Regions from separate parts of the Pseudomonas abieticivorans genome, predicted to be linked through region 3. Evidence: predicted binding sites of a transcription regulator. Region 3 holds the regulator's gene; each other region holds the start of a gene.

Region 1 (4,205 bases), 2.4 Mb from region 3:
TCTTGACGATCACCCGGCCCAGCGGCGTGGCCGGGCTTTCCAGCTTGGCTGTCAATTCCTTGTCGCACTGCCCCAGGCGCAGCCGTGGGTCGAGCGGGTTGACCTGGATTTCATAGCGCCCTTCGATTTGGGCGGTGGCCAGATAATCTTCGACGGTAAATTCAAGAAACCCCTGGGTCACACCGATAAGCTGTTCAGGAGCTGTGAATTCTTCGGCCTGGGAGGCAGCGCCGAATCCAAAAATGCACAGAGCAGTGAGTACGCAGCGTAAGCTGCGTGTCATGCGTCGGGAAAATGTCGTTTTTGCGTTCATACACTTAAAAAAGCAAGGGCCGTGCCGACTATGCAGTGTCGGGCACGGATCATTGTGACAGTGAAGGAGTCAGGGCATGGCTGGTGTAATGGATTCGGTGAACCAGCGTACGCAACTGGTGGGGCAGAACCGCCTCGAGCTGCTGCTGTTCCGTCTGAACGGCCCGCAGTTGTACGGGATCAACGTATTCAAGGTCAGGGAGGTGCTGCAATGCCCCAAACTGACGGTGATGCCCAAATCCAACCCGGTGGTACGCGGTGTCGCGAATATTCGTGGGGCAACCATTCCGATCCTGGATCTGGCGATGGCAACCGGTGCGCCGGGCCTGCAAAAAATTGAAAACACCTTCGTGATCATCACGGAATACAACACCAAGATCCAAGGCTTCCTGGTGCACTCGGTGGAGCGCATCGTCAACATGAACTGGGAAGAGATCCATCCGCCACCCAAGGGCACGGGTCGTGATCATTACCTGACGGCCGTGACTCGAGTGGACAATCAGCTCGTCGAAATCATTGACGTGGAGAAAATCCTCGCTGAAGTGGCGCCCACCTCCGAGTCCATTTCGGTGGGCGTGGTCGATCAGGCTACCCAGGACAAGGCGGTTTCACTGCGGGTGCTGACCGTCGACGATTCGTCGGTGGCGCGCAAGCAGGTCACCCGTTGCCTGCAGACGGTTGGCGTGGAAGTGGTGGCATTGAATGATGGGCGACAGGCGCTAGACTACTTGCGCAAGCTGGTCGATGAGGGCAAGAAGCCGGAAGAGGAATTTCTGATGATGATTTCCGACATCGAAATGCCCGAAATGGATGGCTACACCCTGACGGCGGAGATCCGCAGCGACCCGCGCATGCAAAAGTTGCACATCATCCTGCACACGTCCCTGTCGGGCGTGTTCAACCAGGCGATGGTAAAGAAAGTTGGCGCGGACGATTTTCTCGCGAAATTCCGGCCCGATGACCTGGCATCCCGGGTGGTCGACCGGATCAAGGCAACGGATAACGGCTAGGGGCCTGCGCCCCCGGCAGTACTGACGATTAAAGAGGCGGCACCATTGTCTACGGGTAATTTGGATTTCGAACAGTTCCGGGTCTTCCTGGAAAAAGCCTGTGGCATTCTGTTGGGGGAGAACAAGCAGTATCTGGTGTCCAGCCGCCTCAACAAGCTGATGGAGCAGCAGGGCATCAAGTCCTTGAGCGAGTTGGTGCAGCGCATCCAGGCGCAGCCACGCAGCGGTTTGCGCGAGCAGGTAGTGGATGCGATGACCACCAACGAAACCCTGTGGTTTCGCGACACGTACCCCTTCGAAGTGTTGAAGAACAAGGTACTGCCCGAGCAGATCAAGGCCAGCCCCGGCCAGCGCCTGCGCATCTGGTCGGCGGCCTGCTCGTCGGGGCAGGAGCCCTATTCGCTGTCGATGGCCATCGATGAATTCGAGCGTACCAATCTTGGCCAGCTCAAGGGTGGGGCCAGCATCGTGGCCACCGACTTGTCGAGCCTGATGCTGACCAACTGCAAAAGCGGCGAGTACGACAGCCTGGCCATCGGCCGCGGCCTGTCGCCGGAGCGCCTGCAGCGTTATTTCGATCCCAAGGGGCCGGGCCGCTGGGCGATCAAGGCGCCGATCCGCAGCCGGGTGGAGTTCCGCTCCTTTAACTTGCTGGACAGCTACGCGGCGCTGGGCAAGTTCGACATCGTGTTCTGCCGCAACGTGCTGATCTATTTCTCCGCCCAGGTGAAGAAAGACATCCTGCTGCGCATCCACGGCACCCTCAAGCCGGGTGGCTATCTGTTCCTCGGTGCCTCCGAGGCACTCAACGGCTTGCCCGACCACTACCAGATGGTGCAATGCAGCCCTGGGATCATCTACCAGGCGAAATAAAAGAAGAGGCCCTCGCGGCCTCTTTTTTTTACCAGCAGTTCCCCGCCAGTGAAAGGCATTGCCGCTTTCGCGCCAAAAAAGCGGAAGCCCATTGCCGCTTTTCTGGCATTGCCGCCTGCCGCTTCCCCGCAAAGCCCCGTAAATCGGGGATTTTTGAGTTGGCACGGGCCTTGCTATAGCTCTGTCACGAACATCTGGTCTGCCGCCAAAGGTTACCGACATGAGCATCAGTTTCGACAAAGCGCTGGGCATCCACCAGCAAGCCCTGAGCTTTCGCGCAGAGCGGGCCGAGGTATTGGCCAACAACCTGGCCAACGCCGACACCCCGAACTACAAGGCTCGGGACCTGGACTTTGCTGCCGTGCTGGCCAACCAGAGCGACAAGACCAAGAACGGTACGTTCGCCCTGGAGCGAACCAACGCCAAACACATTGAAGCCGATGGCCTGGGGACCGGTGACGAGGAGTTGCTGTACCGCACCCCGTCCCAGCCCTCCCTGGACCAGAACACCGTCGATGCGCAGATCGAACAAGCGAACTACGCGCAGAACTCGGTGAACTTCCAGGCCAGCTTCACCCTGCTCAACAGCAAATTCAAAGGGCTGGTATCAGCCATTCGCGGAGAGTAAGCCATGTCTCTTGCCAACGTTTTCAACATCGCCGGCACCGGCATGAGCGCGCAAACCACGCGTCTGAACACCGTCGCCAGTAACATCGCCAACGCCGAGACGGTCTCCTCGAGCATCGACCAGACCTACCGCGCCCGGCACCCGGTGTTTTCCACCATGTTCGATCAGGCCAGCGCCGCCACCGGCGACAGCGGCTCGCTGTTCCAGGACCAGGACGCTGCCGGCAGCGGCGTGCAGGTGGCTGGCATCGTCGAGGACCAGAGCAACCTGGAAGCCCGCTACGAGCCCAAGAACCCGGCAGCCAACAAGGACGGCTATGTCTATTACCCCAACGTCAACGTCGTTGAGGAAATGGCCGACATGATCTCTGCCAGCCGTTCGTTCCAGACCAACGCGGACATCATGAATACCGCGAAAACCATGATGCAGAAAGTACTGACACTGGGTCAGTGATAGGGGCGCACACGCATGACAACTACAACTGACAGCACTTCTGCTTCGTCCGTCCTCACGGCCCTGCAAAAAACCACCAGCACCACCGACAGCTCCACCGGCACCGCCGGCAGCGCGTTGGGCAAGGACGCGTTCCTGCAATTGCTGGTCACCCAGATGCAGAACCAGAACCCGCTGGACCCCCAGGACAACAGCGAATTCGTTTCGCAGCTGGCGCAGTTCAGCAGCCTGGAGAGCATGCAGAGCCTCAACGACTCGGTGAGCACCATCCTCACCTCGTACCAGTCTTCGCAAGCCCTGCAAGCCTCGTCGCTGGTGGGCCACTCGGTGATCGTCACCGGCACCACCGCCGACGTCGACACCAGCAAGGGCCTGACAGGTTCGGTCAACCTGACCGACTCCAGCACCAGCAACACCGTGGGCGTCTACAACAGTGACGGCACCCTGGTGCGCACGCTGGACATGGGTACCCAGGCTGCCGGCACCTACAGCTTTACCTGGGACGGCAAGGACGGCGATGGCAATGCCGTGGACTCGGGTAACTACACCTTCAAGGCAGTGGCCACGGTCGACGGTACTTCCACGGTCATGACCACCAACCTGCCGACCACGGTCAACAGCGTGACCATGGCGACCACCAGCGGCGGTGAAATGACGCTCAATCTGGCAACGGGTAGCAGTGTCGGCCTGTCGTCTGTGCAAACCATCGGAATTTAATGCCGGCTACGGCGCAGGAGTGAAACTATGTCTTTCAACGTCGGCCTCAGTGGCCTGGCAGCAGCCAACAAAGCACTGGACGTCACCGGCAACAACATTGCCAACGTCGCCACCACCGGTTTCAAGTCGTCGCGCACCGAGTTCGCCGACCAGTACGCGCAATCGATCCGTGGCACTTCGGGCAAGACCACGGTCGGTAGCGGCGTGACCAC
Region 2 (4,205 bases), 2.3 Mb from region 3:
AAGTATTGCGCCGTCGAGCTGACCCGCGTCGGTGGCGAACGCATTGCTGCGGTCAACGTAAGCACCCCGGCAACCCCCTCCCAGGAGTTCGACAGCATGCCTATCGCGGCTTTGGCGCGCTCGTTGGGGTTGACGGCGCAGGCGCCGTTGGCCCTGGCGGCGGATGAACAACGCTACCTGCAGGGCTTTCTGCTGGGGTTGGGCAGTGCCGCGCCGGTACCTGGCCAGGGTGTGCCGGTGCTGCCCGCCGACGCTCCGCTGGCCGTGGCCAACCGGTTGCTGGTGGATGGCCTGCTGGCGGGCATGTTTTCCCGTACAGCCGTGGCCACGCCCGCCGTCGCCGTGGCGGCGCCGCAACTGGTGCTGTGGGCGTCGCAGACCGGCAATGCCGAAGGCCTGGCGAGCCAGTGCGCGGCCCAGTTGCGCAGCGCCGGGCATGCGGTGCAGTTAAGCAGCATGGATGAGGTTACCCTGGCGCAGCTGTCGTTGGCCGCCAGCGTGCTGCTGATCGCCAGTACCTTCGGCGATGGCGACGCACCGGACAATGGCAATGGCTTGTGGCAAGCCCTGCAAGGTGAGGGCGCCGATTGTTGCAAGGGCTTGCGCTATGCGGTACTGGCGCTGGGTGATTCCAGTTACGAGCAGTTTTGCGGTTTTGGCCGCAAACTCGATGAGCGTCTGCATGGCCTGGGGGCTCAGCGCCTGGCGGCGCGGGTGGATTGCGAACCAGAGTTTCAAGGCGCCGCCCAGGCTTGGCTAAGCCAGGTATGCGAGGCCCTGGGCAACGAAACGCCCGCTGCCGTACCTGCCCCCCAAGGCGAAGCCGACTACAGCGGCTACAGCAAGCAGCGGCCTTGCCTGGTGCGGCTCAAGCACAACCGTCTGCTTAATGGCGAGGGGGCCGAAAAGGAAACCCGGCAGATCGTTTTCGACCTCAGTGACACCGGGCTGCACTATGAGGCCGGCGATGCCTTAGGCGTCTGGCCGAGCAATTGCCTGACCCTGGTCGAAGAACTGCTGGCCGAACTGGGCCTGGACAGCGGCCAGCACGTCAGCCTCATGGGCCACGGCGAGATGGCCTTGGCTGTCGCCCTGCACAAGCATCTGGAGATCACCCGCATCAGTGCCGACTGGCTGGCCTTCGTCGCCCAGCGCAGTGGTAGCGAACGCCTCAAGCGTTTGCTGGAACCGACGCACAAGGCTGAACTGAAAGCGTGGTTGTGGGGCCGGCAACTGCTCGACCTGGTCGACGAGTTCCCGGTGCGGCTCACCGTCGAAGAGCTGCTGGGCCTGCTCAAGCCCCTGCAGCCGCGGCTTTACTCCATCAGCTCCAGTGCGCGGGTGACCCCCAACGAGGTGCACCTGACGATTTCCACGGTGCGCTACCGTCACAATGATCGGGCCCGCAGCGGCGTGTGCTCGGCTTTCCTGGCCGACCGTGCAGCGAACCATTTGGTGCCGATTTTCGTGCACAAGTCGGCGCATTTTCGTGTACCGCAAAACCCGCAGGCGCCGATGATCATGGTCGGGCCGGGCACGGGCGTGGCGCCATTCCGGGCTTTCTTGCAGGAGCGCCAGGCATTGGCTGCCAGCGGCCCGAACTGGCTGCTGTTTGGCGAGCAGCGCCAGGCCTGTGACTTTTACTACCACGAGCAACTGAACAGCTGGCAGGCCAGCGGGCATTTGCAGCGCCTGGACACGGCGTTTTCCCGCGACCAGGCCGACAAGATCTACGTGCAGCAGCGCATGCTCGAACACGGCGCCCAGCTCTGGGCCTGGCTTGAGCAAGGTGCGTATTTTTATGTGTGCGGCGACGCCAGCCGCATGGCCAAGGACGTCGACGCGGCGCTCAAGGCGATCGTTAGTGAGCACGGCGCGCTTGATGCCGAGGCCGCCGAGGCTTACGTCGCCCGGTTGAGCCGGGACAAGCGCTACCTGCGCGATGTGTACTGAAAAGGAGCGCAACGTCGGGGCTTGCACCGTGGTGAACCCTTTTTTCGGACAAGCCGCAGCACCCAACCCCCTGTAGGCGCGGATTCATCCGCGAAAACCGCCTCTCCCAGCCACCTGGCACACAACCTGCTTAAATCTTCACAGGCCAACCCAAACGCAGGGTTCGGCAGCCCTCGGTGGTCAACGTCGATCACCCCTTGGGGCATTTGGTTCGGGCACGCTCCCGGATCACTTCACATAACTGAATACCAGGCAAAGGCGCCTGGAGCTTAACGGCTCCAGGCGTCTTTTTTTGCGTTTTTTTTGACCGTGAACCGGCGGCAACGAGGAACCCCTATGAACGCGCCAGCAACCATCGAGCACCGAGAAAAACTGATCATCGTCGGCAACGGCATGGTGGGGCATCACTGCGTCGAGCAACTGATCGAACGCGGTGCCCTGGCACGCTTCCAGGTGCGGGTGTTTGGCGAAGAGCGCCAACGGGCCTATGACCGCGTGCACCTGTCCGAATACTTTGCGGGCAAGGACGCCGAGGCCTTGGCCCTGGGCGATGCGCAATTGTATGGTCGGCATGGGGTTGCCTTGCACCTGCACGAATGCGTGCTTGAGATCGACCGTGAGCGCCAGGAGGTGGTCACAGCCCTTGGCCGCTATGGTTATGATCGCCTGGTACTGGCCACCGGCTCTTATCCGTTCGTGCCGCCGATTGCCGGTTCCGAAGGCGACGCGCGGCTGGTGTATCGCACCCTGGATGACCTGGATGCGATACGTGCCGCTGCCGGCAACGCGCGCCGTGGCGTGGTGGTGGGCGGTGGCCTGCTGGGGCTGGAGGCGGCCAACGCCCTCAAGTCACTGGGCCTTGAAGCCCACGTAGTCGAATTCGCTCCACGGCTGATGCCCGTGCAGTTGGACGCCGATGGTGGTGCCGCCCTGCGCGCGCAGATCCAGGCCTTGGGCGTGGGCGTACACCTGTCCCGTGCCACCCAGGCCATCGTCGCCGGGGAGAGCTATCGCTACCGGATGAATTTCGACGGTGGTGAGTTCCTCGAAACCGACCTGGTGGTGTTTTCTGCCGGTATCCGCCCGCAGGATGCCCTGGGGCGTAGCAGCGGTCTGGAAGTGGCGGCACGTGGCGGCATCGTCATTGATCAAGCCTGCCGCACCAGCGACCCACGGATTTTCGCCATCGGCGAGTGCGCTTCGTTCAATGGCTTCGTATTCGGCCTGGTGGCGCCGGGCTACAGCATGGCCCGCAACGTGGCAGCGGAGTTGGCCGGTGAGGTGGCGGCCACCTTTGGCGGTGCTGACATGTCGACCAAGCTCAAGCTGCTGGGGGTGGACGTCGGCTCCATTGGTGATGCCCACGCCGCCACCCCTGGCGCTAAGAGTTACCGCTTTATCGACGAAGCCAACGCCAGTTACCGGCGCCTGGTGGTGTCGGCGTGCGGGAAAAAGGTTTTAGGCGCGGTATTGGTGGGCGACAACAGCTACTACGACGCGCTGCTGCAATATGTGCAGAACGGCATTAACCTGCCAGCCGATCCGGCCAGCCTGATTTTGCCACTGTCCGAAGGCGCACCAGCCCTGGGCGCCGATGCACTGCCCGACACCGCAACCATTTGCTCTTGCCACAACGTGACCAAGGGCGCCATCTGTTCGGCCATTGATGGCGGCTGCAGCGACCTGCCGATGCTCAAGGCCCAAACCAAGGCCTGCACCGGTTGCGGCGGTTGCGCAGCGCTGCTCAAACAAGTGTTCGAGCATGAACTGGTGGCCCGTGGCGTGGCGGTGGACAAAAGCCTGTGCGAGCACTTTGCCTACACCCGGCAGGAGCTTTACGCACTGGCGCGCGTGGAAGGCATCAGCACCTTCGACGAGATGCTCGCCAAGCATGGTCGCGGTCATGTGGGCTGCGACATCTGCAAACCAACCGTAGGCAACATCCTCGCTTCGTGCTGGAACCAGCCCATCATGGACCCGTCCCTGGTGCCGCTGCAGGACACCAACGACACCTTCATGGCCAACATGCAGAAGAACGGTACCTATTCGGTGGTGCCGCGCATTCCCGGCGGCGAAATCACCCCGGACAAACTGATCGCCATTGGCGCGGTGGCCAAGAAATACGACCTGTACACCAAGATCACCGGCGGCCAGCGCATCGACCTGTTCGGCGCGCAGTTGCACGAATTGCCAGACATCTGGGGCGAACTGATCGAGGCGGGCTTTGAAACCGGGCACGCCTACGGCAAGTC
Region 3 (4,205 bases):
GTGGCGCGGGTCGACGAAAAGAACCGCCAGACGATTATTACCACTACTCGCATGACTGTATTCCCTCAGAAGCAATATGCGCAGACCGATCAAGCCGTTAGAATTGACGGCGCCGGTGGCGTCACGACAGGCGTGGGAATGAAAGCGTATTTGCAAGACAGCCGGATGAACCTGCTGTCCAACGTAAGAGGACTGTATGAGGCTCGTTAAAACCCTTCCTTATTTGCTCAGCCTGGGCGCAGCACTGGGAAGCGCGAGCGCCTGGGCACTGCCGACTGACCGCGATCAGCCTATTCATATTCAGTCCGATGACGCACAGATCGATGACAAGCAAGGCGTCGCGACCTACAAGGGCAATGTGATCATTACCCAGGGCACGATGAAAATCACTGGCAACACCGTGACCATCACCCGCAACGCACAGGGCGACGTCGACGTGTTCACCTCGGTCGGCAACCTGGCCTATTACGAGCAGAAGCCGGCGATCGACAAACCGATCGTGCAGGCCTACGGCGTGACCATCCAGTACTTTTCGGCGCAAAACCGCATCGTGCTGATCGACAAGGCCAAGGTCATCAACGACGGCAACACCTCCGAAGGCGAAAAAATCGTCTACGACACCGTCAAGCAAGTGGTAAACGCCGGCCGTGCCAACGGCACCAAGGTCACCGCCCCACGTCCGCGGATCGACATGGTTATCCAGCCGAAAAGCAAAACCGATGAGCAGAAAAAATAATGGCAACCCTGAAAGCCCAGCACCTGGCCAAGGCTTATAAAAGCCGGCAAGTGGTGCGTGACGTCAGCCTGTCCATTGAAAGTGGCCAGATCGTAGGTTTGCTGGGCCCCAACGGCGCCGGCAAGACCACCTGCTTCTACATGATCGTGGGCCTGGTGCAGGCCGACCAGGGCCGCGTGCTGATCGACGACCTGGACGTGAGCCACCAGCCGATGCACGGCCGCGCCCGTTCCGGTATCGGCTACCTGCCGCAAGAAGCCTCGATCTTTCGCAAGCTTTCGGTGGCCGACAACATCATGGCCATCCTGGAAACGCGCAAGGAGCTGGACAAGGCCGGGCGCGTCAAGGAACTGGAAAGCCTGCTGCAGGAGTTCCACATCACCCACATCCGCGACAACCTGGGCATGAGCCTGTCCGGTGGTGAGCGTCGCCGTGTGGAAATCGCCCGGGCACTGGCCACCGCGCCCAAGTTCATCCTGCTCGACGAACCCTTCGCCGGTGTCGACCCTATTTCCGTGGGCGACATCAAGCAGATCATCCACCACCTGAAGGCCAAGGGCATTGGCGTTCTGATCACCGACCACAACGTCCGTGAAACCCTGGATATCTGCGAAACCGCTTACATCGTCAACGATGGCCAACTGATCGCCGAAGGCGATGCCGAGACCATCCTGGCCAACGATCTGGTTAAAGAAGTCTACCTCGGCCACGAATTCCGCCTGTAAAGGGTGGCATTTGGGCTGGGGCGCCTTTGAGGAGGCCGGCTTTTGAAAATCGCAAGGTTTTTAATTACCGCCTCGCTCTAGGCAAACACTGCAACTTCAGGCATATAATTTGCTTATGACAACAGCCGAGCGCCTGGGTTAACCCAGGTGTTGTGTAGTGGATGGCGCATCGCGCCGGCGAACAAGGTGTTAAGCCCCTGCCATGAAACCATCGCTAGTCCTGAGAATGGGCCAGCAACTGACGATGACACCGCAGTTGCAACAGGCCATACGCCTCCTCCAGCTATCCACCCTGGACCTTCAACAGGAAATCCAGGAAGCGCTGGAATCCAATCCCATGCTCGAACGCCAGGAAGAAGGCGAAGACTTCGACAACAGCGACCCGCTGGCCGATAACATCGAGCAGAAAACCACGCCTGAAATTCAGGAACCCAGCTTTCAGGAAACCACCGCACCGACGGTCGACAACCTGGAAGACGGCGAGTGGAACGACCGCATTCCCAATGAGCTACCTGTCGACACGGCCTGGGAAGACATCTACCAGACCAGCGCCAGCAGCCTGCCCAGCAACGATGACGACGAGTGGGACTTCACCACCCGCACCTCCGCCGGCGAGAGCTTGCAGAGCCATCTGCTGTGGCAATTGAACCTGGCGCCGATGTCCGATACCGACCGGCTGATCGCCGTGACGCTGATCGACTGCATCAACAACCAGGGCTACCTGGACGAGACGTTGCAGGAGATCTGCGACTCGTTCGACCCGGAACTGGACATCGAGCTCGACGAAATCGAGGCCGTACTGCACCGCATCCAGCAATTCGAGCCCGCTGGCATCGGCGCCCGCGATCTGAGCGAGTGCCTGTTGCTGCAACTGCGCCAATTGCCTGCCAAGACCCGCTGGCTGGCCGAGGCCCAGCGCCTGGTCACCGACTTCATCGACCTGCTGGGCAGCCGCGACTACGGTCAGCTGATGCGCCGCATGAAGATCAAGGAAGACGAGCTGCGCCAGGTGATCGAGCTGGTGCAAAGCCTGAACCCGCGCCCCGGCTCGCAGATCGAGTCCAGCGAGGCCGAGTACGTGGTGCCCGACGTGATCGTGCGCAAGGACAACGACCGCTGGCTGGTAGAGCTGAACCAGGAGTCGGTGCCACGCCTGCGGGTCAACCCGCAGTACGCAGGCTTTGTGCGCCGCGCCGACACCAGCGCCGACAACACCTTCATGCGCAATCAGTTGCAGGAGGCGCGCTGGTTCATCAAGAGCCTGCAGAGCCGCAACGAAACCCTGATGAAGGTGGCCACGCAAATCGTCGAGCACCAGCGCGGCTTCCTCGACTACGGCGACGAGGCAATGAAACCGCTGGTGCTGCATGACATCGCCGAAGCGGTGGGCATGCACGAATCGACGATTTCCCGGGTGACCACGCAAAAGTACATGCATACCCCGCGTGGTATTTATGAGCTGAAATATTTTTTCTCAAGCCACGTGAGCACCTCCGAGGGCGGCGAATGCTCGTCCACGGCGATCCGCGCGATCATCAAAAAACTGGTGGCTGCCGAAAATCAGAAAAAGCCGTTGAGTGACAGCAAGATCGCTGGTTTACTGGAGGCACAAGGCATCCAGGTAGCCCGTCGCACCGTCGCCAAGTACCGCGAGTCCCTCGGGATCGCACCGTCTAGCGAACGCAAGCGATTGATGTAGCCCCGCAGCGCGCAAGCGCTGCCCGGTGGGCACCTGAGGTGTGGCAGCGTTCCTGCGGCAGGTGTTCCACCTGCCTCTTTATGCAATAGCAATAAGGAGATGCGGTATGCAAGTCAACATCAGTGGACATCAACTGGATGTGACCGAACCCTTGCGCACTTATATCAGCGAGAAGCTCGCCCGATTGGAGCGCCATTTCGACAAGATCACCAATGTGCAAGTGACGATGACGGTGGAGAAACTCCTGCAGAAAATCGAAGCCACCTTGCACGTTCCCGGTGGTGAAGTGGTCGCCAACGCCGAACATAGCGACATGTATGCGGCCATCGACCTGCTCACCGACAAGCTTGACCGCCAACTCAAAAAACATAAGGAAAAACAGCAGAGCGTGCTGCAAGGCGCGAATGCTCGCTGACACTCCCCACCCATGATCCGACTTGAAAACATCCTGACCCCTGGCCGTTCACTCGTGAACGTGCCAGGCGGCAGTAAAAAGAAAGTGCTCGAACAAATTGCCAACCTCATTGCCCGGGAAATACCCGAGCTTGGGATGCAAGACGTCTACGAAGCCCTGATTGCCCGTGAGAAACTCGGTTCCACCGGTTTCGGCAACGGCATCGCCATACCCCATTGTCGTCTGGCTGGCTGCGAATCGCCGGTCAGCGCCCTGCTGCACCTCGACGCCCCCATCGACTTCGATGCCATCGACGGCGCCCCGGTAGACCTGCTGTTCGTACTGCTGGTCCCGCAAGCGGCCACCGATGCGCACCTGGAACTGCTACGGCAAATCGCCAGCATGTTGGACCAGAAGGACGTACGGGACAAACTTCGCTCGGCAGCCAGCAACGAAGCCTTGTACAAGGTCGTGCTGGACGTTCAAAACGGTCACTAAGCATGCGCCTGATCATCGTCAGCGGCCGCTCCGGCTCCGGTAAAAGCACAGCCTTGGATGTACTCGAGGACAACGGCTACTACTGCATCGACAACCTGCCTGCCGGGTTGCTGCCGGAACTGGCCGAGCGCGCGTTGATCCATACCGAACTGG
Region 4 (4,205 bases), 100 kb from region 3:
GGCCTGTTCGCCTGCGTCGACTAGGTTGCAGTACAAGTCGTCAAAGTATTGCGGTCGTTGTCGCAGGGCGCTTGCAAAGCTATTACCGGCAGCGACTTGTTGCTTGAGATCGTCGACAAGCTTACGCATGTTTGGGTTCTCGAAGCCCTCGCCAATGATGTCAAAGGACTGGAGCAGTGGTACGCCTGCGCGCATCATGGTCGCCATCTGGCGTGTGAACAGTGCAATGTCCAGCGGCTTGATCTTTTTACCTTTGCCGAACAGTGACGTGGATTTCTTTCGAACCTTGATTGGGTTGATGCCCTGCTTACGCAGTTGTGCCTTGATCAACGGCAGCGAGGGGCCGCTCAGTTCGCCGGTTATCTTGGTGCCTTTACGGTCCGTGCCTTCCCAGGCATAGACGCTGACTTTTGCCGCTTTGACCGCCATCGCTTAGTCCTTGGTAACCCGGTTGACTTCCTCAAGGCTGGTGACACCTTGCATGACCTTGTCCAGCCCGGAGGTACGCAGGTCATTGAAGCCTTCCTTGCGCATTTGGCGGGCGATATCAATGGAATTACCTTCCTCCATGATCAGGCGCTGCAGTGCCTGGGTGTTTTTGACCACTTCGTAAATCCCTTGGCGGCCTTTGTAACCGCCATTGCATTGGTCGCAACCAACCGGTTCGTAGACCTTGAAGGTGCCGATGCGGGTTTCAGGGAACCCCTCTTTTATAAGCGTTTCGCGAGGGATCTGAATCTCTTTCTTGCAGTGGGTGCAGAGTTTGCGTGCGAGCCGTTGGGCGATGATCAAGTTGACCGAGGTCGCGATATTGAAACCGGCTACCCCCATGTTCTGCAAGCGAGTCAGTGTTTCCGCAGCGCTATTAGTGTGAAGCGTCGACAGCACTAAGTGGCCGGTCTGTGCGGCCTTGATCGCAATTTCCGCAGTTTCCAGGTCGCGTATCTCACCCACCATGATCACGTCCGGATCCTGACGCAGGAACGAGCGCAGTGCCTGGGCGAAGTCCAGTCCTTGCTTGGGGTTGACGTTGACCTGATTGATACCTTCCATGTTGATCTCCACCGGGTCTTCGGCGGTGGAAATGTTGATATCCACGGTATTGAGAATATTTAGGCCGGTGTAGAGCGATACGGTTTTACCGGAGCCGGTAGGGCCGGTGACCAAAATCATGCCCTGTGGTTGGCGGAGTGCCTGCAAGTAGAGTTCTTTTTGTTCTGCTTCGTAACCCAGCGCATCAATGCCAATCTGGGCGCTGGAAGGGTCGAGGATCCGCATCACTATCTTCTCGCCCCATAGGGTGGGCAAGGTATTGACTCGGAAGTCGATCGCCTTGTTCTTCGAGATGCGCATTTTGATTCGGCCATCCTGTGGCTTGCGCCGTTCGGAGATGTCCAGGCTGGCCATGACCTTCAGGCGAGCGGCGATACGGCCCGCCAGGTTGATTGGAGGCTTGGCCACTTCGCGTAGGATGCCGTCGGTACGGACGCGCACCCGGTAGATCTTTTCGTAGGGTTCAAAATGCAAGTCCGATGCGCCGCCTCGAATCGCGTCAAGCAGCATCTTATTGACGAAACGTACCACCGGCGCGTCATCCGACTCCTGGCCTACTGGCTCATCTTTGCCGTCGTCCACTACTTGAACGTCGAGTCCGTCCAGATCTACATCGGCCATTTCTTCAAGGCCGGTGCTGCCGTTATCAAAAAATTTATCGATGGCGTCCATCAGCTTGTCGTCTTCGACAAGGATGGCTTCAGTGGTCAGGCCGGTGCTGAACTGAATATCGGTGATCGCCTGATGGTTAGTGGGGTCGGATACACCCACAAAGAGTTTGTTACCGCGCCGCCACAAAGGTAGGGCGTGGTGCTGGCGAATGAGCTTCTCGCTGACCAGTCCTTTTGGCTGGCTTTCCTTGTCCAAAGTGCTGAGGTCCATGAAGGCCACTCCGAATTGCTCGGAGGCAACCTCGGCGATTTCGCGGCTCTTCACCAGCTTGGCTTGTACCAGGAAATGTACCAGCGGCACTCGGTTGCGTTGGGCTTGCTGATACGCCTGTTGCGCGCTTTTGTCAGTGAGCAGTTCGGCTTGGACCAAATGCTTGGCCAAACCAGTGAGGGCGATATCGTTCATTTAGGCACCAGACACAACTAATCCGTGTTTTATAGCGTAGTCGGGCGGTGGTGCCAAATCGGATAAAAGGGTGTGACAAAAAACGTCAGTTTCGTCCTCATTCTGTCTGCGCCTGCAGAATCCCGAGGCCACCCTGCTGCCTGTAGTTACGGTCCCAGAGAATGGCATGGGGTTTGCTGATGTCCTTTCAGGCAATCAGCCTTTTTACACATTCGGAGACGAAAATATGAAGGGACAGAAGGGTTTTACCCTGATCGAGCTGTTGATCGTTGTAGCGATCATCGGCATTCTGGCCGCTATTGCGATCCCTGCATACTCCAAGTATCAGGCACGCGCTAAAGCCACCGCTGGCTTGGCAGAAATTTCGGCTCTTAAAACGGGCTTTGAAGATGCATTGAGCAGCAGTGTTGTACCATCAACTGCGGCCAGCATTGGCGGTACTAGCCCGACTCAGAACTGCACCCTCACCGTAACTGGTACGACTATCGTATGTGCTCTGGTTGGGGCGCCGACTGTTATTTCGACTGGCACCATCACGTTGACCCGAGACGCAACGACCGGTTGGACCTGTGCGACTAACGCCATTATCACCGCCGACTACAAGCCAAAGGGCTGTTCTTGATCTTAACGGTTCTGTATTGGAGTTAGCATTTCAATATTGATCGACGTAAGTGTTTACTAAAACTGCGCCAGAATGCTAGCATTCTGGCCGGTTTTTTACTTGTTGAGATAGACGGATCTATGAAAACTCAGAAAGGCTTTACCTTAATTGAATTGCTTATTGTGGTCGCCATTATCGGTATTTTGGCGGCTATCGCTATTCCTGCTTACTCGAAATACCAGGCCCGTGCGAAAGCCACTGCAGGACTTGCAGAGATCGCGGCACTGCAGCATGGCTTCGAGGAACAGTTGGGTAATGGTGTAACGCCTTCCACTGCTGCCGGTATTGGTGGCTCTGATACCACTCAAAACTGTACCGTGGGCGTGACTGGTACGACTATTACCTGCTCTTTGCTTAATGCGCCGACCGTTATTAGTTCGGGTGTGATTACACTAACCCGTAGTGTAGCGACGGGCTGGAGTTGCAGTGCCAGTAGTGTAGATGCCGACTACCTGCCTAAAGGTTGTGCTGCTGCGGCAGCGGCTGCTACGCCTTAAAGTAGTTTTTAGAGCTCCGCGCTCACCCGCGGAGCTTTTTTTGCTGGTTGAACCTTTCCCCAAGCAAATGCTAGCGTACACACCACACCCAGCCGGTGTAGCTCAGTCGGTAGAGCAGCGCACTCGTAACGCGAAGGTCGTAGGTTCGATTCCTATCTCCGGCACCAATGAATTCGGCACTTTCCCCAGATTTGGTCTGGTAGCTAAAATCCCTGTGACAGCAGGGTGACAGCATCAGACAAATGAAAAAGCCCCGCTCGGTACGTCCGGTGGGGCTTTTTTTTGCTTGATTTTCAGGTTCTGCAGTTTAGGACGCGCATTGCGACGCTCAATGCACTGATTCATTCATGCTCGTGCCTTCAATCGCTACGGTAAGTGAGTGTGAGTTTCCGTCCAGCGTCGCCAGGCAATCATGGACGTGCTGGAATGCTTCCGTTGCCCCCTGCTGTTTAGCCCAGAGGGCGAGCTCTTCGACTGCTGCCGCGATGGCTAGCTGATTGACGCTCAGCAGGCGGAGGGCGTCTTTCAGATCGAGTGGGTTGGCCATATTAGCCTGCATGCCTAGATTGGGGGATTGTTGAGACAAGCGTAGCAGGGTTGGTGCTAGGCGGCCGATTCAGCGCCGCCGCATGAGGGATGGATTCCTCCGATTTTGGCAGCGAGCTATTGCGATGCTTGCGGGTGGCTGTGCTGCGAGGTAAATTCCAGCTGTCGAGATCCATAGGGCTTGATGCTTGGCCAGTTCGATCGAATCGACTGGTACCGTGTAGCGCTCTGAGAGCTCAGCGGACTTCCTTAATTCGTTAGGAGGCCGTTGTGCCCACACACTCCAAAACTCTCGTCAAATCCCGATCAAATGCCTTCGAACACCAGAAAGGGCGCTGCTTCTATTGCCAGTACCCAATGTGGCGCTCTTC

Evidence for each region. The regulator sigma-54, encoded in region 3, starts transcription at its own class of promoters, with help from an activator protein. The targets are predictions, from matches to a motif close to ANTGGCATNNANNTTGCTNT.
Region 1: the regulator sigma-54 is predicted to act here: its motif matches at 2,353-2,372, upstream of flgB (flagellar basal body rod protein FlgB).
Region 2: the regulator sigma-54 is predicted to act here: its motif matches at 2,067-2,086, upstream of nirB (nitrite reductase large subunit NirB).
Region 4: the regulator sigma-54 is predicted to act here: its motif matches at 2,291-2,310, upstream of L9B60_RS16005 (pilin).

The regions. Positions count from the first base shown of each region.
Region 1 is NZ_CP094975.1:1,155,018-1,159,222, reverse strand. It holds gene flgA (flagellar basal body P-ring formation chaperone FlgA) at 1-313, opposite strand, end outside; gene L9B60_RS05120 (chemotaxis protein CheV) at 390-1,322, shown strand; gene cheR (protein-glutamate O-methyltransferase CheR) at 1,368-2,195, shown strand; gene flgB (flagellar basal body rod protein FlgB) at 2,416-2,823, shown strand; gene flgC (flagellar basal body rod protein FlgC) at 2,827-3,276, shown strand; gene L9B60_RS05100 (flagellar hook assembly protein FlgD) at 3,292-3,993, shown strand; gene flgE (flagellar hook protein FlgE) at 4,021-4,205, shown strand, end outside.
Region 2 is NZ_CP094975.1:1,248,340-1,252,544, reverse strand. It holds gene L9B60_RS05575 (bifunctional nitrate reductase/sulfite reductase flavoprotein subunit alpha) at 1-1,953, shown strand, start outside; gene nirB (nitrite reductase large subunit NirB) at 2,290-4,205, shown strand, end outside.
Region 3 is NZ_CP094975.1:3,589,156-3,593,360, reverse strand. It holds gene lptC (LPS export ABC transporter periplasmic protein LptC) at 1-210, shown strand, start outside; gene lptA (lipopolysaccharide transport periplasmic protein LptA) at 197-736, shown strand; gene lptB (LPS export ABC transporter ATP-binding protein) at 736-1,461, shown strand; gene L9B60_RS16445 (RNA polymerase factor sigma-54) at 1,664-3,160, shown strand; gene hpf (ribosome hibernation-promoting factor, HPF/YfiA family) at 3,267-3,575, shown strand; gene ptsN (PTS IIA-like nitrogen regulatory protein PtsN) at 3,588-4,052, shown strand; gene rapZ (RNase adapter RapZ) at 4,055-4,205, shown strand, end outside.
Region 4 is NZ_CP094975.1:3,487,435-3,491,639, forward strand. It holds gene L9B60_RS15995 (type II secretion system F family protein) at 1-429, opposite strand, end outside; gene pilB (type IV-A pilus assembly ATPase PilB) at 433-2,130, opposite strand; gene L9B60_RS16005 (pilin) at 2,357-2,752, shown strand; gene L9B60_RS16010 (pilin) at 2,872-3,288, shown strand; tRNA gene L9B60_RS16015 (tRNA-Thr) at 3,380-3,455, shown strand; gene L9B60_RS16020 (hypothetical protein) at 3,617-3,835, opposite strand; gene L9B60_RS16025 (HNH endonuclease) at 4,192-4,205, shown strand, end outside.